Regions from separate parts of the Streptomyces sp. DSM 106670 genome, predicted to be linked through region 2. Evidence: riboswitches for the same ligand, from Rfam matches in the RefSeq annotation. Region 2 holds a riboswitch; the other holds the start of a gene.
The links. A riboswitch is a leader RNA that binds a small molecule or an ion and turns the genes downstream of it on or off. The one in region 2 is predicted to bind cyclic di-AMP.
Positions count from the first base shown of each region.

Region 1: it holds a riboswitch for cyclic di-AMP, as region 2 does, so the genes downstream of both, ACSMXR_RS13710 (transglycosylase family protein) here and ACSMXR_RS03425 (C40 family peptidase) in region 2, are expected to answer to the same signal.

Region 1 covers NZ_CM147704.1:3,104,711-3,108,863, forward strand. The annotation lists gene eno (phosphopyruvate hydratase) at 1-1,078, opposite strand, end outside; gene ACSMXR_RS13710 (transglycosylase family protein) at 1,413-2,117, opposite strand; cyclic di-AMP (ydaO/yuaA leader) riboswitch at 2,123-2,298, opposite strand; gene ACSMXR_RS13715 (transglycosylase family protein) at 2,591-3,607, opposite strand; gene ACSMXR_RS13720 (cytochrome P450 family protein) at 3,784-4,153, opposite strand, start outside.
Region 2 covers NZ_CM147704.1:827,484-831,636, reverse strand. The annotation lists gene ACSMXR_RS03440 (ATP-binding protein) at 1-331, shown strand, start outside; gene ACSMXR_RS03435 (LysR family transcriptional regulator) at 397-1,338, opposite strand; gene ACSMXR_RS03430 (LysE family translocator) at 1,413-2,060, shown strand; gene ACSMXR_RS03425 (C40 family peptidase) at 2,121-2,591, opposite strand; cyclic di-AMP (ydaO/yuaA leader) riboswitch at 2,595-2,759, opposite strand; gene ACSMXR_RS03420 (hypothetical protein) at 3,140-3,454, opposite strand; gene ACSMXR_RS03415 (ATP-dependent Clp protease proteolytic subunit) at 3,492-4,097, opposite strand.

The sequences.
Region 1 (4,153 bases), 2.3 Mb from region 2:
TGCACTTGAAGCCGTTGCGCTGGGCCAGCTCGACGGCGTCCAGGGTCTCGGTCAGCGAACCGATCTGGTTGACCTTCACGAGCAGGGCGTTGGCGGAGCCCTCCTCGATGCCGCGGGCCAGACGCTCGGGGTTGGTGACGAAGAGGTCGTCGCCGACGATCTGGACCTTGGAGCCGATGCGGTCGGTGATGACCTTCCAGCCGGCCCAGTCGTCCTCGTACAGCGGGTCCTCGATGGAGACCAGCGGGTACGCGGAGACGAGCTCCTCGTAGTACTCGGTCATCTCGGCGGCCGAGCGGGACTTGCCCTCGAACTCGTAGACGCCGTCCTTGTAGAACTCGGACGCGGCGACGTCGAGCGCGAGCGCCACGTCACGGCCCGGGACGTAGCCGGCCTCCGTGATGGCCTCGACGATGAGGTCCAGGGCGGCGCGGTTGGACTCCAGGTTCGGGGCGAAGCCGCCCTCGTCGCCGAGTCCGGTGGACAGGCCCTTGGTCTTGAGGACCTTCTTCAGCGTGTGGTAGATCTCCGCGCCCCAGCGCAGGGCCTCGGAGAAGGACTCGGCGCCGATCGGCGCGATCATGAACTCCTGGATGTCCACGTTGGAGTCGGCGTGCGAGCCGCCGTTCAGGATGTTCATCATCGGAACGGGCAGCAGGTGCGCGTTCGGGCCGCCGAGGTAGCGGAAGAGCGGCAGGTCGGACGCCTCGGATGCGGCGTGCGCGACGGCCAGCGAGACGCCGAGGATGGCGTTCGCGCCGAGCGAGGCCTTGTTCTCGGTGGCGTCCAGGTCGAACATCGCCTGGTCGATGAGGCGCTGCTCGGTGGCGTCGTACCCGACGAGCTCCGGGCCGATCTGCTCGATGACGGCGAGGACGGCCTTCTCGACGCCCTTGCCCTGGTAGCGGTTGGGGTCACCGTCGCGAAGCTCTACAGCCTCGAACGCACCGGTGGAGGCGCCGGACGGAACAGCAGCACGGCCCGTGCTGCCGTCGTCGAGGCCAACCTCGACCTCGACCGTGGGGTTGCCCCGGGAGTCGAGGATTTCCCTGGCTACGACGACGTCGATGGACGGCACGAGGCATCTCCTTCTGGGATCTGACACTGGTTGTGCAGGGTCACTGTGGCCTTGCGACCCGAGCCTATCCGGCCCGGCCGCGTCGGCCAGCCGACCGCCCGTCTCCTGGGACGAAAAAGGACCCAAGGACCTGCGTAACGGGACAAAACTCTAGATATCTACTGAGCAGTAACACGTGTTGCCGACAAGAGGTGAACGCAACCGCGCTCCCCTTCGGCCCCTCGCCGACGAAGAACCCGGCCCGGCGCGCTGGGGGGATGAGCGCGCCGGGCCGGGAAGCCGTGCGAGGAGAAGTGCCGCCGGACGCTTCCCCTCCGGGGAGGAGATACGGCGTTTACTTCAGGTGGAGCTGCTGACCCGGGAAGATCAGGTCGGCGTCCTCGACGATGTCGTCGTTGAGCTTGAAGAGCTTGCTCCAGCCGCCCTTGACGCCTTCCTTCTCGGCGATCTTGCTCAGGGTGTCGCCGGCCTTGACCTTGTACTCGCCGTCACCCTTCTTGACCTTCTCGCCGGTCGGGGTGGTGACGGTCTTCTTGCTCTCGGCCTTGGGGGCCTCGCGCTGCTCGGAGCGCGTGGTGGGCTGCTCGGCCTGACGCTGGGGCTGCGCCTGCTCGGGCTTGCTCTCGGACTGGCCGGAGCCGGTGTTCACGCCCGGGTCCACACCGTCGTTGGTGAGGCCGCCGGCGCCGGCGCAGGCCCAGGCGCCCGGGCCCTGCAGGTCGAGGAGCTTCTCGGCGGTGGCGATCTGCTGGTCCTTGGAGGCCAGGTCGGCGCGCGAGGCGTACTGCGTACCACCGGCGGCGGCCCAGCTGGACTGCGAGAACTGCAGTCCGCCGTAGTAGCCGTTGCCGGTGTTGATGGACCAGTTGCCGCCCGACTCGCACTGGGCGACGGCGTCCCAGGTCTCGACGGAGGCGGCGGACGCGTTGGTCGCGCCCATCAGCGGGACGGCGACGGCGGCACCGGTGACACCCGCGAGGGTGGCGATACGGGTGGCCTTGGACGGGCGGCGGTGCTTGCCCTTGCTGTTCAGCAGCATGGAACGAATCTCCTCACCGACGCCTACGAGGTGAGCTGTCGGGTTCGGGCTGATGAGTTGCCCGGCCGTGCGTCGTGCGCACGGCTTCACCCCTAGCCGGTCCCGTACATCCCCCGGAGGGGCTGTGCGGACCCGGCGGCTTACCTGGGTCCCCCGCTCCTGCCTACGGCGCTTTACGCGTCTGTTCCCTTCGACCGACGGCAGGATTCGGCGTGACGGTCGACGGGGCCCGCGGTGCGAGCGGCTCCGACCGTAAACACAGGCAACCCCGACATTCAAAGATGGACATAGGGCACAATCGGCCCGAACTCACCGCGACCGATGGGGCATTTCCGCAGGTCGGGGGCGATACGCGCGGACTGGCCGGGCGAGACGCGCCAGTTGAAGCAAAGAGACCCATGTCTCACTTCCGCAAAAGTGGACATAGGTCTCTGAACTGCCTGATTTTCCCGGGCGTTTTCGCCCGAATTGAATCAGTTGGCGGCAGGCACCTCGGCGCCTTCCGGCGCACCCTGGTCCCCGCCCTGCTCCGCGTCCTGACCCAGGCCCAGATCCAGGCTCTGGCCGGGCAGGATCAGGTCCGGGTCGGAGCCCAGGAGGTCCTTGTTGGTCTCGTACAGACCGGTCCAGCCGCCGGGAAGTTCCTGGGCGTCGGCGATGGCCCAGAGGTTGTCGCCGGGCTGCACCGTGTACGCACCGGCGCCCGCGGCGCCGCCGTCGCGCGCGTCGCCGTCACCGCGCGAGGCGTGCCGGCCGGACCCGCGGGGGCCGTCGTCCTGGCCGCCGTCGACCTCCTCGGGCGCGGGGGTGCCGCGGTGCTTGCCGCCCTTGCCGCTCTCGCCGGTCGAGGCGTCGGGGGCGCCGGAGGGGTCCGTGGCGTCGGGAGCCTCGGAGGACGGCGGGGTGGTGGGCGTCACCGAGGAGTCGGGGGTCTCGCTCCCCTCCCCTGTACCGTCGCTCTCCTTCTCACCCTTCTTCTCACCCTTGCCGGACTTGTCGGCCTCACCGGACTTGCCGGATTCATCCGCTTCGTCGGGGGCGTCCGCTTCGTCGGTCGGGGTGCTCGTCGGATCGGGGGTCGGCGAGGTGCCCGGGTCGACGCCCGGCAGGCTGCCGTCCACCGCGAGACCGGAGATCACCGCGCAGCTGGGCCACGCCTTCGGGCCCTGGTCGTCCAGGACCTTCTCGGCGACGGAGATCTGCTGCGACCGGCTGGCGAGGTCGGCGCGGGGCGCGAACGCCGTGCCGCCGTACGCCGACCAGGTCTCCTGGGAGAACTGGAGCCCGCCGTAGTAGCCGTTGCCGAGGTCGGCGCTCCACATGCCGCCGCTCTCGCACTCCGCGACCCGGTCCCAGGTGGAGGCCTCGGCCGCGTGCGCGCCGCTCGCGCCGAGCAGCGGGATGGCGATGGCCGATCCCGTCACACCTGCGGCGACGACGATGGCGGGTGCCTGGCGAGGGCGGCGGTGTCTGCCGTTCGCGGAGCCCATGGGTATGCCTTCCGTGCGACTGACAAGCGAGTGACCCGTGCGCCGCGCGGCAGGAACAGACGCCGGCAGCGACACACAAGTGACGCGTGAGCAACGAGCGACCGACGCGTCGAACCGTGAACCTAGCGGGACTCGAACGTGTGTCACAAGTCGATGCAGCGCAGATCACGTGAAAGTCACAGAGTTGACAGCGTGTCACTTTTTTCTGAGCGGCTGCCCGGCTCGAACTCGACGGGAAGCGTGCGCAGTCCACGCATGATGAGCCCGCCGCGCCAGCGCAAATCGCCAGGTTCTCCCGCAAGTCGCAGGTCAGGGAGGCGTCTCAACAGCGTGGCCAGCGCGGTCTGCCCCTCCAGCCGGGCCAGCGGCGCACCCAGGCAGTAGTGGATGCCGTGCCCGTATCCGAGGTGCTGATTGTCACGCCGTGCAAGGTCCAGCATGTCCGGATCCGCGAACCGCTCCGGGTCGCGGTCGGCCGCCGCGAGCACCACGAGTACGGGATCCCCGGCGGCGATCTCCGCGCCGCCCAGGGTCAGCGCCTCGGTG
Region 2 (4,153 bases):
GCCCGACGACACCGAGTTCGCCGACACCATCCGGCTGATCATCTCGGAGCTGGCCACCAACGCCGTCCAGCACACCTTCGGCCAGTCGCCCACCTTCACCGTGGATCTGCGCCTCGAACGCGACGAGGAGCTGTACGTCGGCGTCACGGACAGTCACCCTCGCTGGCCCCAGCGACTGCCCGCCGCGGTACGGCAGGACAACGGCCGGGGCATGGTCATCATCCGGGCGCTGGCCAAGGAGCGCGGCGGACGGCTCCAGGTCACCCCGACCGCCGAGGGCGGCAAGACGGTCTGGATCGCACTCCCGTGGGTCGTCCCGGTCCAGGGCTGATCCCGGAGCAGCCCGGGGCCGCCCCCGCCCCGCAGAGCCGGCGGCGGGGGCAGGTCCAGGGCTGATCAGCCCTGCGGGGGCCGGTTCGCCGCCTGGGCCGTGCTTCCCCGGCCGAATCCGCTGCGCAGCAGTGCGAGCAGCGTCGCGGCCGCGGCGGTCGACCGCTCGCCCCGGTGCACGACCGAGATGGTCCGGCGGAACGAGGCCGGCTCCAGCCGCCGGACCGACAGCGGGGCCGCCGCCATCGAGGCGACCATCTCCGGCACCACCGCCACCCCGAGCCCCGCGCTGACCAGCGCGCACACCAGCGCGTACCCGGGCGACTCGCAGACCACCGCGGGCGTCGCCCCGGCCTCGGCGAGCGCGTTCTCGACGCCGCGCCGGGGCGGATGGGTGGGCGCGCTGCTGATCAGCGGACGCCCGGCCAGTTCGGTGACCGGCAGCCGTCCGGTGCCCTCGGCGAGCCGGTGGCCCACCGAGGTGACCAGCACCAGCTCCTCGACCAGCAGGGGTTCGACGAGAACGCCCACCGGCGTGGGACCCGTCGTCGCCGGTTCGTAGGCGTGCGTCAGGGCGAGGTCCACCTCGCCCGCGACCACCGCGGCGATCCCGCCGGGCGGCTCGTAGTCGGCGACGGCCAGCTCGACCTCCGGATGAGCCCGCCGGAACGCGCTCAGGACCGGCGGCAGCAGATGGATCCCGGCCGTCGTGAACGTGCCCACCCGCAGTCTGCCGCCCGAGAGCCCGGCCAGCTGCGCCAGCTCGTGCCGCGCCTGGTCCAGTTCGTCCAGGACCCGCCGGGCCCGGCCCGCCAGCAGCTCGCCCGCCGCCGTCAGCCGCGCCCCGCGATGGTGGCGCACCAGCAGCGCCGCCCCGGCCTCCCGTTCCAGCTTGGCGAGCTGCTGGGAGAGCGCGGGCGCGGTGTAGCCCAGGCGGGCGGCGGCCCGGGTGATCGAACCGGCCTCCGCCACCGCCACGAGTGCCGCGAGCCGTGTCGGGTCGTACATGAAAGCATTCCTTTAGGCAGACCCAGAAGATTGCAAGTACACGCTAAAGGCTCCGCAGGTCCAAGGTGGACCTCATGGACGCACAACTGATCGCCTTCACGGGGGTCGCCGCCGGTATGGTCGCGCTGCCCGGCGCCGACTTCACCGTCGTCGTACGCAACGCCCTGGCCTCGCGCACCGCCGGCCTGGCCACCGCGCTCGGCGTCGCCGGAGGTCTGCTGGTGCACACCGCGCTCGCGGTCGCCGGACTCGCCGCGGTGCTCGTGACGATGCCGGTGCTCTTCCGCACCGTCCAGCTGCTCGGCGGCGCGTACGTGCTCTACCTCGGGATCAGCGCGCTGTACGCGATCCGGCGTCGCCGCCCGGGGAGCGGCGACGCGGCGCCCGAGGACGCGCCGGGGCGGCCCGTGCCCCGGGAGTTCGGGCGCGCGCTGCGCCAGGGGTTCCTGACCAACGCGCTCAACCCGAAGGCCCCGGTCCTCTTCCTCAGCCTGTTGCCGCAGTTCGTGCCCCACGGTCAGCCGCCGCTGCCCAGGACCCTGCTGCTCGCGGCCCTCGTGGTGGTGCTGGCGCTGATCTGGTTTCCGGCCGTCGCCCTGCTCGTGGACCGGCTGGGCCGGTGGCTGCGCCGCCCGCGTACCGCCCGCGCCATCGAGGGCGGCAGCGGTGTGGCGCTCACCGGTCTGGGGCTCGCGCTGGTCACCGGCCCGCTGTTGCGCTGAGACCGGACGCCCTTTCCGCGAGGAGGAGCGTCCGCACGGAAAGAGCGTCCGGTCGGTGGGTCAGCGGACCCGTCCGTACCAGACGCTCTTGGACCAGATTTTCGCCAGTCGCACCACGTCCCCCGATTTGGGGGAGTGCCAGATCTTCCCGGCCCCGGCGTAGATGCCCACGTGGTAGACGCTGCGCCCCGAATGGAAGAAGACGAGGTCGCCGCGTTTGCGCTGCGACTTGGGGATATGGCGGGTCTTGTTGTACTGCTGCTGTGCGGTGCGGGGGAGCTTCTTCCCGGCCTTCTTGAACGAATACAGCGTCAGCCCCGAGCAGTCGAAGCGACTGGGGCCGGATGCTCCGTACTTGTAGGGAGCCCCCTTCTTCGACGCGGCGACCTTCAGGGCCTTCGTCGAGTGGGTGGCGGCCTCGGCGTCGCTCACCAGGCCGGGCGCCAGCATCGTGGACGTCACGGCCAGAGTGAGTACCGAGGCCGTGCCGACCCGGGCGAACAGAGACGGGACATGAACCTGCGCAGACATGCGCAACCCTTCGTCAGCCGCCTGTGAAGGATGACCTGTCGGGTTCGGGCTGGCGAAGTTGCCCGGCCGCTCGACGCGGCTTCACCCCGAGGGCTTCCCGGTCTCCCGGTCGGCCCGTTGTGCTCGGGTCCTCCACTCCTGCCGATCCACTTCTGTCGACCAGTCATCCGGGCGGCGGCAGGACTCGGCGTCCGCCCGGACCGCCCCGCCGCGGTGGCGGGGGCTTGTCGTCCCAGGGATCTTGACGCACCCGGTGCCGGATTTCCGAGCTGAAACGGCGGTTTGTGAGTCTCCTCACCACTGATCCATTCAGGTGGACAGGTCGGATTCGCGCTCGCCCGTGAGCCGGGCGCACACCCTCGCACCAGCGACGAAACGAAACATTTCGAGTACGGGTCGCGCGCGGAACGCAAGTTGGGCCGTCGCTCGCGCGGGTGATCGCCTACGCCGAACGAGCGAGGAAAAGTGATCGCGCGATCGGGCGTGTCGTGCGGCGGGTCGACCGGTCCGCTCCCGTAAGGCGCTCCCGGTGCGCCGGGCGCGTCGGTTCACCGAGGGTCAGTCACCGGCGGCGGCATCGCGACCCGGCCGGCCCTGCGCTCCCCGTCCAGGACCCGCAGGGCCCGCGCCAGGGTGGCGGCGTGGATCCGCGACTCGCCGCGCTCGTGCATCAGGGCCAGGGCGTCGCGCAGGGCCGCCGCCCGGGAGGCCAGGGCCTGGGCGGCCCGCAGCGCGCTGTAGGTGTCGCCGCCGTGGGCCGGATTGATCCGGCCCACCTGGTCGAGCACGGCCAGATAGCAGTCGACGAACTCGCCCTCGGCCCGCGTCAGTGCGGGCAGGGGCGGGAACTCGGGTGGTTCCATCGGCGGTTCACCTCACGTCGTACGCCGGCCGGGAGTGTCAGCGGTTCTCCACGACGTGGTCGACCAGCCCGTAGGCGAGGGCGGCCTTCGCGTCGAGGATGGTGTCGCGCTCGATGTCGGCGGTGATGCGCTCCGCGGTCTGCTCCGTGTGCCGGACCAGCATGGCCGCGAACATCTCGCGGGTGCGCACCAGTTCGCGCGCGTGGATCTCCAGGTCGGACGGCTGGCCCCGCATCGGCTCCTCCAGTGCGGGCTGCTGAATGACTACCCGCGCGCCGGGCAGCGCATGTCGCCGCCCCTTCGCCCCGGCCGCCAGCAGAGCCGCCGCGTAGGAGCCCGCCTGCCCCAGGCAGAAGGTCTCCACCTCACAGGTCAGGAACCGCATCGTGTCGTAGACCGCCGCCATCGCCTGGAACGAGCCGCCGGGGGAGTTGATGTAGAGCGACAGGGGCCGGTCCGGATCGGCGTGCTCCAGATACATGAGCTGGGCGACGAGGTCGCCCGCCGCCGTGTCGTCGATCGGGGTCCCGAGGAAGACGATCCGCTCGGACAGCAGCTTGGAGTACGGGTCCAGCGTCCCGGTCCCGGTCGCGGTGCGCTCGGTGAACTCGGGCAGTACGTAGCGGGCGGCGGGGCGGATCATGGCGTGCCTCTCTCGTGGAACCGGCCATCCGTCTGTCCGTCCGTCAGCCCGTCCGG